DNA from 2 places in the Geodermatophilus arenarius genome. Region 1 is predicted to be linked to the other one. Evidence: riboswitches for the same ligand, from Rfam matches in the RefSeq annotation. Region 1 holds a riboswitch; the other holds the start of a gene.
What was found. A riboswitch is a leader RNA that binds a small molecule or an ion and turns the genes downstream of it on or off. The one in region 1 is predicted to bind S-adenosylmethionine.
Positions count from the first base shown of each region.

Region 1 (7,635 bases):
TCGATGAGGAAGCCGTCGTGCCCGTACGGCGAGGACACCACCCGCAGCGGCACCCCGAGCGCGTCGGCCACCCGCCGCTGCAGCTCCAGCGGGTAGAGCCGGTCGGAGTCGACGCCGGCCACCACCGCCCGCGCGGTCACCCGGGCCAGCGCCGCCTCCACCCCGCCCCGGCCGCGGCCGACGTCCCAGGTGTTCATCGCCTCGGTGAGCACCAGGTAGCTGCCGGGGTCGAAGCGGCGGGTGAGCTTGTCGGCGTGGTGGTCCAGGTAGGAGGCGACGGCGAACCGGCCGTCGGCCTGCACGGCCGCGCCGAAGCGCTCCTCCAGCTCGAACGCGCTGCGGTAGGTCAGGTGCGCGATCCGCCGGGCGATGCCGAGCCCGGCGACCGGGTCGGCGCGGATCGCGGCCTGCTGGGTGGTCTGGGTGCCGATCTGGTCGGCGGTGGCCGCCGCGCCCGAGGCGAGGAAGAACAGCCCGGCCACCCGGTCGGGCAGCGCGACCGCCCACTCCAGCGCCCGCATCCCGCCCATCGACCCGCCGACGACGGCGGCCCACCGGTCGATGCCGAGCGTGTCGGCCAGCGCCGCCTCGACCAGCACCTGGTCGCCGACGGTCACCTCGGGGAACCGCGGTCCCCACGGCCGGCCGTCGGGCGCGGTCGAGGACGGGCCGGTCGTCCCCTGGCACCCGCCGAGCACGTTGGCGCAGACGACGAAGAACCGGTCGGTGTCCAGCGCCGCGCCCGGCCCGACCAGCGACGCCCACCAGCCCGGCGTCGGGTGGCCGGGCCCGGCCGGGCCGGTGACGTGGCTGTCGCCGGTGAGCGCGTGCTCGACCAGCACCGCGTTGCCGCCGTCGGGGGCGAGCGTGCCCCAGGTCTCGTAGGCCACCCGGACGCCGGGCAGCACCCCACCGCGTTCGAGCCGGACCGGTCCGTCCAGGTCCAGGAACAGCCGGTCCCCGGCGGGGTCGCCGTCGCGCCACCCGCCGGTGCGCGGCGGGGTGCGGGACCCCGGGAGGTCCCGCACCCCGCCCACGTCAGGCGCCCTTCGCGGCGCGGAAGCCGGCCTCGAGGTCGGCGAGGATGTCCTCGATCCCCTCCAGTCCGGCGGCCAGGCGCACCAGGCCGGGCGTGACGCCCGTGGTCCGCTGCTCCTCCGGCGTCAGCTGCGAGTGGGTTGTCGACGCCGGGTGGATGACCAGGCTGCGGACGTCGCCGATGTTGGCCACGTGGCTGTGCAGCTCCAGCGCCTCGACGAAGCGCTTGCCGGCCTCGACGCCGCCGCGGATCTCGAACGCCAGCACCGCGCCGGCGCCGCGCGGGGCGTAGCGCTGCTGGGCGGCGTGCCACGGCGAGGACGGCAGGCCGGCGTAGTGCACCGACTCCACCTCGTCGTGCGCCTCGAGGAACTCGGCCACCCGCTGGGCGTTGGCCACGTGCCGCTCCATGCGCAGCGACAGGGTCTCGATGCCCTGCACGACCAGCCACGCGTTGAACGGGCTGATCGCCGGGCCGAGGTCGCGCAGCAGCTGCACCCGGGCCTTGAGCGCGTAGGCGGGCGCGCCGAGGTCGGCGTAGACGACGCCGTGGTAGGTCGGGTCCGGCGTGGTGAAGCCGGGGAACCGGCCGCGGGTCCAGTCGAAGTTGCCGCCGTCGACGATGACCCCGGCGATCGCGGTGCCGTGGCCGCCGAGGTACTTGGTGGCCGAGTGGACGACGACGTCGGCGCCGTGCTCGAGCGGGCGCACGAGGAACGGCGTGGCGATGGTGTTGTCGACGATCAGCGGCACGCCGTTGCGGTGCGCCACCTCCGACACCGCGGAGATGTCGAGGACGTCGCCCTTCGGGTTGCCGATCGACTCCCCGTAGAACGCCTTGGTGTTCTCGCGGACCAGCGACTGCCAGTTCTCCGGGTCGTCGGGGTCCTCGACGAAGGACACCTCGACGCCGAGCTTGGGCAGCGAGTGGTGCAGCAGGTTGTAGGTGCCGCCGTACAGCGACGCCGAGGCGACGACGTGGCTGCCGGCCTCGGCGACGTTGAGGATCGCCAGGGTCTCGGCGGCCTGGCCGCTGGCCACCGCGAGCGCGGCGACGCCGCCCTCGAGCGAGGCCACGCGCTGCTCGAGCGCGTCCTGCGTCGGGTTCATGATCCGCGTGTAGATGTTGCCCATCTCGGCCAGCGCGAACAGGTCGGCGGCGTGCTGGGCGTCGCGGAACTGGTAGCTGGTCGTGGCGTAGATCGGCAGGGCGCGGGCCCCGGTGGTGGGGTCGGGGCTGGTCCCGGCGTGGATCTGCCGGGTCTCGAAGCTCCAGCTCTGCTGGTCGGGCACGGCGCCGTCTCCTCTCGCTCGCGGAGACCCCGCGGCGCACGGAGGGCTCCGTCTTGCCGCGCGGCGGGCGCCGCGCGGCCGGCTCTTCCCCTGGGAGCACCTCGGACGGAGGAGAGGTTGCCGGGCAGCCAGCCAGGTACTTGTCGCTGCCTCTCGTGAGCCTGCGCGGAACCCTAGCGCCCGGTCAGGAGGCGCCGGGCCGGGGGTGCGCGAGGGCGGCCGCGGCGTCGTCGGCGAGGCGGGCGACCAACTCCCCGGCGGGCAGCGCCTCGGCCAGCGCGTACGCCTGCCCGGCCCACATGCTGATGGCCTCCGGGTCGCCGGCCTGCCGGGCCGCCGCGCGCAACGGCGTCGTCAGGTGGTGGACGTGCGGGTAGGCGGCCGGAGCCGCGGCGGTGTGCTCGGCGAGGAAGCGGTTGACCAGCCCGCGGGCGCGCCGGCCGCTGAACGCGCGGGTGAGCGCCGTCGGCCGGCCGGCGCCCAGCGCCGCCCGGTGCGCCGCGCCGGTCCCGGCCTCGGGGCACAGCAGGAACGCCGTGCCCAGCTGCGCGGCCTCCGCGCCCGCGACGAGCACCGCCGCGACCGAGGGGCCGTCGACGATCCCGCCGGCGGCGACCATCGGCAGGTCCACCGCCCGGGCGACCAGCCGCAGCAGCGGCAGCAGCCCGTACTCGCCCGCCCCGTCCTCGTCGCGGAGGCCGCCGCGGTGGCCGCCGGCCTCGACCCCCTGCACCACCAGCGCGTCCGCGCCGGCGTCGCGGGCGGCGAGGGCGTCCTCCGGCGAGGTGACGGTGACCAGCACGGTGGCGTCGGCGTCGTGCAGCGCGGCGACCATGTCCGGCCGCGGCAGGCCGAAGGTGAACGACACCACCGGCACCCGCTCCTCGGCGAGGACGGCGACCTTGGCCTCCCACGCGTCGTCGTCGGCGCGGGGCTCGCCGAGGTCCACGCCCCACCGCCGCGCCTCGGGCCGCAGCCGCTCGGCGTAGCGGCGCAGGGCGCCCTCGTCGGCGGGCGGCCCGGGGACGAAGACGTTGACGCCGAACCGCTCCCGGGTCCGCGCCCGGACGGCGCGGACCTCCTCGCGCACCGCGTCCGGCGTCCGGTAGCCGGCGGCGAGGAAGCCCAGGCCACCGGCCCCGGACACCGCCGCGGCCAGCTCCACCGTCGACGGCCCGCCGGCCATCGGCGCCTGCACGACCGGTCGTCGCAGCCCCAGCACCATGCCGGGCATCCTGCCGCGCCGCGGCTCGGGCGGGGGTGGGTCAGGCGAGGCCGAGCCCGCGCCGGCCGGTGTCGTTGAGCTGGTCGGGGGTGAACCGGTTCGCCCAGGTGCGCTCGTAGTGCTCGGCGGGGAAGTCGGTGGGGCTGGAGCCGGTGAGGAACGCGTCGCGCACGGAGGCGGCGTAGGCCTCGTTGCGCGGGCACCAGGGGGCGGCGGGGACGTACATGACGTTGCCCCATCCCTGCTGGTCGGTGACCGGGGCGACCGAGTGGATCATGTCGCAGTGCCACCAGACGGAGTCGCCGGCGCGGACGTCGGGGATGCCGCTGGCGGCGCGCAGCAGCAGGGAGTGCCACTTCTCGCTGGCCGGGAAGACCTGGTTGGTGGTGACGCCGCACATGTCGTCGTCGGGGACGTCGGGCAGCAGCGGGCGCAGCATCAGGTAGGCCATCGCCTCGGGGATCGGCACGGTGTGCAGCACGCCCTGGTCGTGGTCCATGTCCGACAGCGCGGTCCACCCCTGGAAGGTGCGGAACGCCGAGCACATGGTGGAGCCGGGGTACTGCGGGCCGGCGGTGCGGTAGGCGGCGTCGTACGGGTCGTAGGCCTCGACGGTGCCGTCGAACAGGTGCCGGAAGGCCTTCTGGTAGGCCTCGGTCATCCACAGGTCGAGCGTGCCGGGGTCGAGGTGGGTGCCCAGGCCGCCGGAGTCCGCGCCCGGCGGGCGGCGGCGGATGCGGTCGGGGTAGAGCGAGTCGCGGTCCGGGTCGAACCACCGGACGCCGTCGGACTCGGACGTCCACAGCGCGTTGAGGAAGCCCTGCACCCGGGCCATGCGGTCGCTCTGCCGGGCCTCCATCTGGGGCGGGGACCAGTAGACGGGGTAGATCTCGGGCTTGGAGCCGACGCTGCCGAAGAAGTCGTCGCCCGGGCCGCGGTAGTCCTCGAAGAAGCGGTTGCTCTCGACGTAGTCGACGATGCCGGCGTCCCAGGCCAGCGCCTGCTCGCGGGGGAAGTGCCCGCGGACGACCAGGCAGCCGCGGCGGCGGAGCGTCGCGAGCTCGTCGGCGGAGACCGTGCCCGCCTCGATGTCGGCGTAGTCGAGAACCGGCCAGATCTGCTCACCGCGCGCCTTCGCCGCCTCGATCTCGGCGACCGCGGCGGCGATGCGGGCCTCGACGACGGCGAAGACCTCCTCCACCGTGCGACCGGAGGCGGCGATGCGCGCCCGCAGCGCCGGCTTGATCTCCCGGATCGCGGCCTTCAGGTCCTCCGGGGGGGTCTCCCAGTGCGGCAGCGGCGGCAGGTGCCGCGCGTACGGGGTGGGGGAGGCGGTGAGGGTCACGGTGCTCACTCCGTTCAGGAAGGACTCCTTACTTGAGTGGGACCCTAGAGCAGCCGCGCGTTCCAGGCAACAGTCCTTACTAGACTCGTCCGCATGACCCCGGCCAAGCCGTCGCTGGAGCTGCTCCGCTCGCTGACCGACGAGCACGTCCTCCGCGCGCTGATCGACCAGGGCCGGCTGACCCGCGCCGAGATCGCCGCCCGCACCGGCATCTCCAAGCCCACCGTCGGCGAGAGCGTGCGCCGGCTGACCGAGGCGGGGCTGCTGCGCGACACCGGTGAGCGCACCACCGGCCGCGGCCGGATCGGCACGTACTACGCGCTCGCCGGCGACCTCGGGGTCGCCCTGGTCCTCGGCATCGCCCCGGAGGGTGTCGTCGCCGAGGCCGTCGACGTCCACGGCCGGGTCGTCGCCCGGGAGGCCGAGGCGGTCGGCCGCCCCGCGCAGCCGGACCAGGTGGCTCGGGCGCTGCGGGCGGCGGCCCGCCGCGCCGTGGACGGCGGCCCGGGCCCGGCCCGGTCGGCCGTGGTCAGCGCCGCCGACCCGGTCGACCGGGGCTCGGGCCGGCTGGTGCACCTGCCGGACGCGCCGTTCCTGGTCGGTGAGCTCTCCCCGGTCGAGGTCCTCGCCCCGCTGGTCGCCGGGCCGGTGACCGTGGACAACGACGTCAACTGGGCCGCCCGCGCCGAGCGCGCGGCCGCGGCCCCGGGGGAGCTCGAGGACTTCGCGTACCTGTACCTGGGTGAGGGACTCGGCTGCGCCGTCGTCGCCGACGGCGAGGTCCGCCGCGGGCACGGCGGCCTCGCCGGCGAGATCGCCCACGTGCTCACTCGCAGCCCCGACGGCCGCGCCGTCGCCTTCACCGAGGTCTTCGCCGAGCTGCAGCTGCGCCGGCCGGACTCCACCGCCGTCGACGTCGACGCCCTGCTGGGCGTGGTCGACGCTCCCGGTGACCGGCAGGGCCGCGTGCTCGCCGCCCTGGCGGAGGCGATCTGCGGCGTACTCGGGGCCGTCGTCGCGCTCACCGACCCCCGGCTCATCGTCCTCGGCGGCACGTGGGGCCCCCGTCCCGCCGTCGTGAGGGCCGTGTCGGAGGCGCTGGCGCACCAGCCGCGGGGCGTGCCGCTGCAGGTCGCCCGGGCCACGGCGGAACCGTCGCTGGCCGGCGCCCGGCACCGCGCCCTGGACGATCTCCGGACCTCCATCCTGGCGTCGCGGCCGGTGCCCGCGTAGGGCCGATCGAGCGACCCGTGCCGGGCTGGTCCCCGTCGCGGTCCCGGGCGGCACGCAGTCGGGACCTCCCGACCCGGCGCACCCCTGGCCGCGGAACTCAGGCCGGGGTGAGCCGGGCCAGCACCTGGTCGAGGGCGACGCGGTCGCCGGGGGCGACGAGCAGGTCGACGACGCCGTCGGCCGGGGCGCGCAGCGTGTGCTCCATCTTCATCGCCTCGACGACGACCACCGGGTCGCCCGCGCCGACCGCCTGACCGTGGGACGCCGGGGTGGCGATCACCGTGCCGGGCATCGGGCTGGTCAGCTCGGGGGCGTGCGCGGCGGCGTCCGGCCGCAGCACCGGCCGCCGGGCCCGGCGCAGCGGCCAGTCGGCGCCGCCGACGTGCACGAACAGCGCGTCGCCGTCCTCGGCCACCCGGCAGTGCGACCGCACGCCGTCGCGCACCAGCGCCAGGCCGCCGTCCTCGGGCGCGCAGCTCAGCGGCCCGGCGTCGGCGCCGTCGAGGCCGGCGCGCGCGGCGGCGGGCGTGCCGGTCAGCGTCACCGTCCGCTGCCGGCCGCCGGCCTCCAGCCGGACGACGAACGGCGCGGACGGCGCGCCGGCGCGGAAGCCGGTGGGCGCGCTCCACGGGTCGGCCGGGTCGGCGGCGGCCCAGGCGGCCAGCCACACGTGCGCGGCGGCGGCGAGGACGGCGTCGTCGGGGACGGCGGGCGGCTCCCAGGCGGCGGCGAACCGGTCGAGCAGCGCGGTGTCCAGGTCCCCGGCGCGGACCGCGGGCTCGGCGAGCAGCGACCGCACGAACCCGACGTTGGTGGTCACGCCGAGCACCGCGGTCTCCGCGAGCGCCCGGTCCAGCGCGGCCAGTGCCGTGGCGCGGTCGGGGCCGGCGGCGACCACCTTGGCCAGCATCGGGTCGTAGTCCGAGCCGACGACGGTGCCGGCGGCGACACCGGAGTCCACGCGAACGCCGGCGGGCTCGGCCAGCGCCAGCACCCGCCCGCCGGTGGGCAGGAAGCCGCGGGCGGGGTCCTCGGCGTAGACCCGCGCCTCGACCGCCCAGCCGGTCAGCGCGACGTCGTCCTGGGTGAACGGCAGCGGCTCCCCGGCCGCCACCCGCAGCTGCTGCTCGACCAGGTCCAGGCCGGTGACCAGCTCGGTGACCGGGTGCTCGACCTGCAGCCGGGTGTTCATCTCCATGAAAAAGAACTCGTCGGGCCGGTCGGCCGACACGATGAACTCCACGGTGCCCGCGCCGGTGTAGCCGACGCTGCGGGCGGTGGCGCAGGCCGCCGCGCCGATCCGCTCGCGGGTGGCGGCGTCCAGCAGCGGCGACGGCGCCTCCTCGACCACCTTCTGGTGCCGCCGCTGCAGGCTGCACTCGCGCTCGCCGAGGTGCACGACCGCGCCGTGCGCGTCGGCGAGCACCTGCACCTCGACGTGCCGCGGCCGCTGCACGAACCGCTCGAGGAACAGCGTGTCGTCGCCGAACGCCGCACGCGC
Region 1 covers NZ_JBHSGR010000023.1:55,891-63,525, reverse strand. Annotated here, with positions in the region: gene metX (homoserine O-acetyltransferase MetX) at 1-1,028, opposite strand, end outside; gene ACFO3M_RS18710 (bifunctional o-acetylhomoserine/o-acetylserine sulfhydrylase) at 1,039-2,331, opposite strand; SAM riboswitch class IV at 2,376-2,492, opposite strand; gene ACFO3M_RS18705 (NAD(P)H-dependent flavin oxidoreductase) at 2,516-3,556, opposite strand; gene ACFO3M_RS18700 (DUF1479 domain-containing protein) at 3,597-4,910, opposite strand; gene ACFO3M_RS18695 (ROK family transcriptional regulator) at 4,995-6,134, shown strand; gene ACFO3M_RS18690 (ATP-binding protein) at 6,232-7,635, opposite strand, start outside.

Region 2 (7,635 bases), on a different contig from region 1:
ATCACCACGGCCACGACGTCGGCCTACCCTGCGCGCTCGTGCCCGACGCACCCGCCCGCTCCGAGGACCTCTGCATCGGCGCCCGCGACCACCAGGCGCTCACCGATCGGTGGTGCGCCGCACCGGGCCACGTCCGCCGCGACACCCTGCCCGACGGCACGCCACGCGAGCACGACTGGCCCGTGCCGATCGAGGACCCCACCGGCGCGGGGCCGCTGATCCGGCTCCACCCGGTGCACGAGGAGCAGCTGGTCGAGAACCGCGTGCACCTCGACGTCGTCGCCGACTCCGCGGCGCTGCAGGCCGCCGGCGCCACGGTGGTGCGGGCCTCGGACGACCGGCCGGGCCACGAGCCTGAGGAGGACGCCGGCGAGATCGGCTGGGACGTCCTCGCCGACCCCGAGGGCGACGGGCTCTGCTGCTTCCCGCCGCCGCGGGGCTGACCCGCCGCCGGCAACTGCGGGGAAGTCGTCCCCTGCGGCCCGGCCGGGACGTCGTCTTCCCCGCACCTGTGCGCCATCGGCGTGATCACCTCGGGTGCAGCGGGCTCCCGAGTGCCGGGAGACCCCGCTGGACCAGGAGTGATCACAGGGGCGCCGGTCAGAGCCGGCGCCGACCCGCCGGCCGGCCGGACAGTGCCCAGAGCGGTGTCCGGTCAGGCTCACCACGCGCAGAGCGGTCGACCGCCTCCGCGTCGGCGGCGGCGACGTCCTCCGCGGTGTGCCGCGTCACTTCCGCCCCGCTCATCGCGCTGGACCGGCGCCTCGACACCGGTGCCGTGCCCCTCGAGGAGCGCGAGCCACCCACCGTGCCGCTCCTCCAGTCGCACGTCCTGCGCGATCCGACGTGCCACGGGCGCGGGGCACCCCGCATCGTGCAGGGCATCCTCCAGCGCCCCGAGCATCCACGCCTGCCGCACCGGGACCTCGGACACGACGTCACACCAGGGGCGCTGAGGCCGGACGCCCCACGGGGCCGGACACACGCTGGGCGCCCGCTCCGCCGTCGGAAGAGGGCGTCCACCGCGTGTCCGGCCCCGTGGACGCCGACAGGGGCGGCCCCGCGCGATGCGGGACCGCCCCTGCCGGGCGTTGCTGGTGTTGCGAGGGGGCGAGACTCAGAAGTCCATGCCGCCCATGCCGCCGTCGCCACCGGGCATGGCCGGGGCGGCCTTCTCCGGCTTGTCGGCGATGACGGCCTCGGTGGTGAGGAAGAGCGCCGCGATGGAGGCGGCGTTCTGCAGCGCCGAGCGGGTGACCTTGGCCGGGTCGATGATGCCGGCCGCGACCAGGTCCACGTACTCGCCGGTGGCGGCGTTGAGGCCGTGGCCCACCTCGGAGTTGCGCACCTTCTCCGCCACGACGCCGCCCTCGAGGCCGGCGTTGACGGCGATCTGCTTCAGCGGCGCCTCGAGCGCGACGCGCACGATGTTGGCACCGGTGGCCTCGTCACCCTCGAGGTCCAGCTTCTCGAACGCGACGGCGGTGGCCTGCGCCAGGGCGACGCCACCACCGGCGACGATGCCCTCCTCGACGGCGGCCTTGGCGTTGCGCACCGCGTCCTCGATGCGGTGCTTGCGCTCCTTGAGCTCGACCTCGGTCGCGGCGCCAGCCTTGATGACGGCGACGCCACCGGCCAGCTTGGCCAGGCGCTCCTGCAGCTTCTCGCGGTCGTAGTCGGAGTCCGACTTCTCGATCTCGGCGCGGATCTGGTTCACCCGGCCGGCGATCTGGTCGCTGTCACCCGAGCCCTCGACGATCGTCGTCTCGTCCTTGGTGACGACGACCTTGCGGGCGCGGCCCAGGAGGGAGACGTCGGCGGTGTCGAGCTTGAGGCCGACCTCCTCGCTGATGACCTGGCCACCGGTGAGGATGGCGATGTCGGTCAGCATGGCCTTGCGGCGGTCACCGAAGCCGGGGGCCTTGACGGCGACCGACTTGAAGGTGCCGCGGATCTTGTTCACGACCAGGGTCGCGAGGGCCTCGCCCTCGACGTCCTCGGCGATGATGGCCAGCGGCTTGCCCGACTGCATGACCTTCTCCAGCAGCGGGAGCAGGTCCTTGACCGAGCTGATCTTCGAGTTGACGACGAGCACGTACGGGTCGTCGAGGACGGCCTCCATGCGCTCGGCGTCGGTGACGAAGTAGGGCGAGATGTAGCCCTTGTCGAAGCGCATGCCCTCGGTGAGCTCGAGCTCGAGGCCGAAGGTGTTGCTCTCCTCGACGGTGATGACGCCTTCCTTGCCGACCTTGTCCATCGCCTCGGCGATGAGCTCACCGATGGCGGCGTCGGCGGCGGAGATCGACGCGGTGGCGGCGATCTGCTCCTTGGTCTCGACGTCCTTGGCGGTCGAGAGGAGGTACTCGGTGACCGAGGCGACGGCCTTCTCGATGCCCTTCTTCAGGGCCATCGGGTTGGCGCCGGCGGCGACGTTGCGCAGACCCTCGCGGACGAGCGCCTGGGCCAGCACGGTGGCGGTGGTGGTGCCGTCACCCGCGACGTCGTCGGTCTTCTTCGCGACCTCCTTGACCAGCTCGGCGCCGATCTTCTCCCAGGGGTCCTCGAGCTCGATCTCCTTGGCGATGCTCACACCGTCGTTGGTGATGGTGGGAGCGCCCCACTTCTTCTCGAGGACGACGTTGCGGCCCTTGGGGCCGAGCGTCACCTTGACGGCGTCGGCGAGGGTGTTCATGCCCCGCTCGAGACCGCGGCGCGCCTCTTCCTCGAAGGCGATCATCTTGGCCATGTGGTGATGTCCTCCATGCATGGATCGCTGCACGGCCGGGACCGGCGCCCGCGACGGACGACACCGGCGCGGCGGGCTCCCATGTGGCCCGCGCTCCTGTGCCTCACCGTTCCGACCTGATTGGCACTCGGCACTGTCGAGTGCCAACCGGAAGTCTGGCACTCGCCCCTGCCGAGTGCAAGAACGGGGGGTGGGTGCCGCCTGTTCCCGGTCGGGCCGGCGGCGGGGGCGGTGGTCCGGGAACGGCTGCGGCCCGGCTCCCGCGGAGGGAACCGGGCCGCAGCACGGAGGTGGGGAGGTGCTCAGGCGACGCGGACCGAGTCGGCCTGCGGACCCTTCTCGCCCTGGACGACCTCGAAGGTCACCCGCTGGCCCTCGTCGAGGCTCTTGTACCCGTCCATCTGGATGGCCGAGTAGTGGACGAAGACGTCCTGGCCGCCGTCGACGGCGATGAAGCCGAAGCCCTTCTCGGCGTTGAACCACTTCACGGTGCCCTGTGCCACGTGTGCTCCCACGTTGGTGCGTGCGGACGGTCCCCGTGATCCGGGGACCGGGGTACAGCTCTTCCGCCCGTCGGACACGTGCGTGGAACTGACGACCGCGCGAGACGGTACAACAGGCACGCCGCTGTGGGGAGATCCTGGACACACGACTCGGGGACGATCCGGGGGGACGTCACCCGCCGGATCGACGTCGCCCGCGAGCCTACGCCTCCCGCGGGGGCTCAGCCGATGAGCCCCGCGGACCGGACCGACCGCAGCGACGGCTCCACCCGGTGGGTCGGGCCGACCACCGGCAGCAGCGGGTCGAGGGTCTTGAGGCCCTCGCCGGTGTTGAGGACGACGGTCTCCCGGCTCGGGTCCAGCCGCCCGTCCTCGACCAGCTGCCGCAGCACCGCGACGGTCACGCCGCCGGCGGTCTCGGCGAAGACGCCGGTGGTGCGGGCGAGGTCGCGGATGCCCTGGACGATCTGCTCGTCGCCGACCCGGCCGACGGCGCCGCCGGTGCGGCGGATGGCGTCGAGCGCGTACGGGCCGTCGGCGGGGTTGCCGATGTTCAGCGACTTGGCGATCCCGGTGGGCTTGACCGGCTTGACGACGTCCCAGCCGTTGTCGAAGGCGGTGGCGATCGGGTCGCAGCCGGCCGACTGGGCGCCGAAGACCCGCCACTCGGTGTCCGCGACGATCCCGGCCTTCACCAGCTCCCGCCAGGCCTTGTCCACCTTGGTGAGGAGCGAGCCCGACGCCATCGGGATGACGACCTGCGCCGGGATCCGCCAGCCGAGCTGCTCGGCGATCTCGTAGCCCATCGTCTTGGAGCCCTCGGCGTAGTAGGGCCGCACGTTCTGGTTGACGAAGGCGGTGTCCTCGAACTCGTCGGTCTCGGCGAGCTCGCTGGTCAGCCGGTTGACGTCGTCGTAGGACCCGTCGACGGCGACCAGCGTCTGGCCGTAGACCGCCGACTGCACGACCTTGCCGGGCTCGAGGTCGGACGGGATGAAGACGAACGACGGCAGGCCCGCGCGGGCGGCGTGCGCGGCCACCGAGTTGGCCAGGTTGCCGGTGGAGGCCGCGGCGATCTTGCGGTAGCCCAGCCCCTTCGCGGCGGTGGCGGCGAGGCTGACCACGCGGTCCTTGAACGAGTGCGTGGGGTTGGCCGAGTCGTCCTTGACCCACAGCCCGCCGGTGATGCCGAGCTCGGCGGCGAGCCGGTCGGCGCGGACCAGCGGGGTCATGCCCGGGTCGAGGGAGACGCGGTCGGCCGGGTCCTGGCCCACCGGCAGCAGCGCGGCGTAGCGCCAGATGTTCTGCGGGCCGGCCTCGATCTGCTCGCGGGTGACGGCGGCCATGAGCTCGGGGTCGTAGTCGACCTCGAGCGGGCCGAAGCACTGGGCGCAGGCGTGCTCGGCGACGAGCCCGAAGGTGGCGCCGCAGTTGCGACAGACGAGGCCACGGGCGGGGCTGGGCGGCACGGGGCCGCCGGCCGAGCTGTCGGCCTGCAGGGAACCGGGTGCGGTCAGGGTCATGCGACGACTACCTCCTCATCTTCCCCGCGTCGGGCCGTCGAGCCGCGCGGGACGGAATTGGCACCTCTCGCCGCTCGCGCGAGCGCGGTTGCCGGGGCTTCACCGGGCCGTGTCCCTCTGCCCCTCTGGATGAGTGGAACGGGCCCGACTCTACCCGGCTGCCGGGACCGCCCCCGGCCCCGGCCATGCTGGGCGCCGTGGCTGCGCGCATCGTCTACACCGACCTCGACGGCACGATGGTCGGACCGCGGGGGTCCTTCTGGCACGCCGCCGACGGCTCCCCCACCGCCGAGCCGGCCGCGGCCCTGCTGGAGCTGCACACCGCCGGGGTCGCGCTGGTGATCGTCAGCGGGCGCACCGCCGACCAGGTCACCGAGGCGGGGCGGATCTTCGCCGCCGACGGCGCGATCGCCGAGCTGGGCTCGCTGGTGACGTGGAAGGGCGGCCGGGAGCGGCACGGGCTGACCGGCGAGCTGCCCGAGGAGTACGCCGGCCGCACGCCGATGGACGTGATGGCCGAGCTCGGCGTCGTCGACGCGCTGTGCGCCGCCCACCCCGGCCGGCTCGAGTGGCACGCGCCCTGGCACACCACGCACGACGGCGACGCGCTGCTGCGCGGGTTCGTGGACCCGCTCGCCGTCGACGCGTGGCTGGCCGAGCGCGGGTTGGGCTGGCTGACGCTCAAGGACAACGGCGCGATCCCCGCCTCGGCCCGGCTGCGGCTGGCGCCGGAGGGGCAGCTGGCCCGCGTCTACCACCTCATGCCGCGCGGCATCTCCAAGGGCGCGGCGATCGCCTGGGACCTCGAGCGGCGCGGCGTCGACCCGGCGGACGCCGTCGCGATCGGCGACAGCGCCAGCGACCTGGAGATGGCGCCCGCCGTCGGCCGGCTGTGGATCACCGCCAACGGCGCGGAGGTCGAGGGCATGGCCGGGCTGCTGGGCGCCGTCCCGAACGTGTCGGTGACCGACGAGCCGATGGGCGTCGGCTGGGCCCAGGCGGTCCGAGCGAGCCTGTGACACCGCCGTCCCACCGGACCGCACCGCGCCCGGGTGCCGTTCCCCTGCTGCCCGGAGCCGGTGCGGGGGCGGGACACCTCGTTCAGCTGGCGACGTCGTTCAGCTGGTGACGTCGTTCAGCTGGTGACGTCGTTCAGCTGGTGACGTCGCGCCGGGCGAAGTGGCGGAAGCCGAGCGCGGTGAAGACCGCCGCGTAGACCAGCGACTGGACGACGCCGCGGAACAGGTCGGAGGAGTCGACCGGCGTCTGCAGCAGGTCGGTCCAGGCGAACTCCTCCGCGGTGGGGAACCAGTCTCGGATCGACCCGAGCTGCTCGACCTGGTCGAGGATGGCGAACACGACCGTCGTGAACACCGCCCCGCCGACGGCGGCCAGCGGCGCGTCGGTGACCGTGGACAGCCAGAACGCCAGCGTCCCGACGACGAGCAGGTGCACGGCGAGGTAGCCGAGCATCCCGGCCAGCCGCAGGAACCCCTCCCCCTGGGACAGGGTCACCCCGATCGGCGTCCGGATCTCGCCGAAGCCGAACGCCAGGCCGCCGGCGACCACCGCGACGGCGACGAGGGTGAGCAGCGCGCCGACCGACTGGACCAGCGCCGCGAGCCACTTCTGCCGGAGCAGCCGCATCCGGGGCACCGGCGTGGCCAGGGTGTAGCGCAGCGAGCCCCACTGCGCCTCGCTGGCCACCGTGTCGCCGAAGAACAGCGCGTAGACCACGACGAGGAAGAACGTCGTCGTGGCGAACAGCACGAACAGCGTGAAGTTCAGCCCGCTGGCGGTGGCGACGTCGACGAGGTTGATCCGGCTGTTGGTCTGCGCCTCCTCGCTCGCGCCCAGCTGGAGCGCGGCGATGAGCACCAGCGGCAGCGCGACCATCGCCGCGAAGACGCCGATCGTGCGGCGCCGCTTGAACTGCCGGCGCAGCTCGACCGACAGCCGCAGCGTCCGCTCGGGCCGGTAGCCGGCGACGGCGCCGGTGGGCTGGACGTGCTCGGTCGCGGTCACGACTCCCCCACGAGTGCCAGGAACGCGTCCTCCAGGCGGCGGCGCGGCGTGAACTGGTCGACGGCGACGTCCGCGGCCACCAGCGCCTGCAGCGCCGCCGCCCGCGACGTCCCCGGGCCGAGGTCGGCGACCAGGCCCTCGTCGGTGCGCTCGACCGCGACCCCGGGCAGCCCCGACAGGACGGCGGCCGCGCGGTCGGCGTCGGCCTCGTCGGCGAGGCCGACCAGCACCGCGCCGCCGGTGCCGACGATCTCCTCGACCGTCCCCTGCGCGATCTTCTGCCCCTTCGCCATGACCACCACGTGGGTGCAGGTCTGCTCGATCTCGCTGAGCAGGTGGCTGGAGACGATGACCGTGCGGCCGGTGGCGGCGTAGTCGCGCAGCACCTCGCGCATGGCGTGGATCTGCGGCGGGTCCAGCCCGTTGGTCGGCTCGTCGAGGACCAGCAGGTCGGGCAGGCCGAGCATGGCCTGCGCGATCGCCACCCGCTGGCGCATGCCCTGGCTGTAGCGGCGCACCGGCCGGTCGATGGCGGCGCCGAGGCCGGCGACGGCGATGGCCTCCTCCACGTGCGCGTCCTCGGCCGGGCGGCCGGTGGCGGCCCAGTACAGGCGCAGGTTGTCGCGGCCGGACAGGTGCGGCTGCAGCCCGGTGCCCTCGACGAACGAGCCCAGCCGGGACAGCACCGGCGCGCCGGGGCGGACCTCGTGACCGAACACGGTGATCCGCCCGGAGTTCGGCCGGATCAGCCCCATGAGCATGCGCAGCGACGTCGTCTTGCCCGCCCCGTTGGGGCCGAGCAGGCCGAGCACCTGGCCGCGGCGGACCTCGAAGGACA
Region 2 covers NZ_JBHSGR010000006.1:186,567-194,201, forward strand. Annotated here, with positions in the region: gene ACFO3M_RS07935 (DUF72 domain-containing protein) at 1-14, opposite strand, end outside; gene ACFO3M_RS07940 (VOC family protein) at 39-443, shown strand; gene groL (chaperonin GroEL) at 1,118-2,746, opposite strand; gene ACFO3M_RS07950 (cold-shock protein) at 3,049-3,249, opposite strand; gene thrC (threonine synthase) at 3,471-4,772, opposite strand; SAM riboswitch class I at 4,785-4,908, opposite strand; gene ACFO3M_RS07960 (HAD family hydrolase) at 4,970-5,791, shown strand; gene ACFO3M_RS07965 (ABC transporter permease) at 5,925-6,797, opposite strand; gene ACFO3M_RS07970 (alpha/beta fold hydrolase) at 6,794-7,635, opposite strand, start outside.
Region 2: linked by a shared signal. The riboswitch ahead of thrC (threonine synthase) and the one ahead of ACFO3M_RS18710 (bifunctional o-acetylhomoserine/o-acetylserine sulfhydrylase) in region 1 are both predicted to bind S-adenosylmethionine.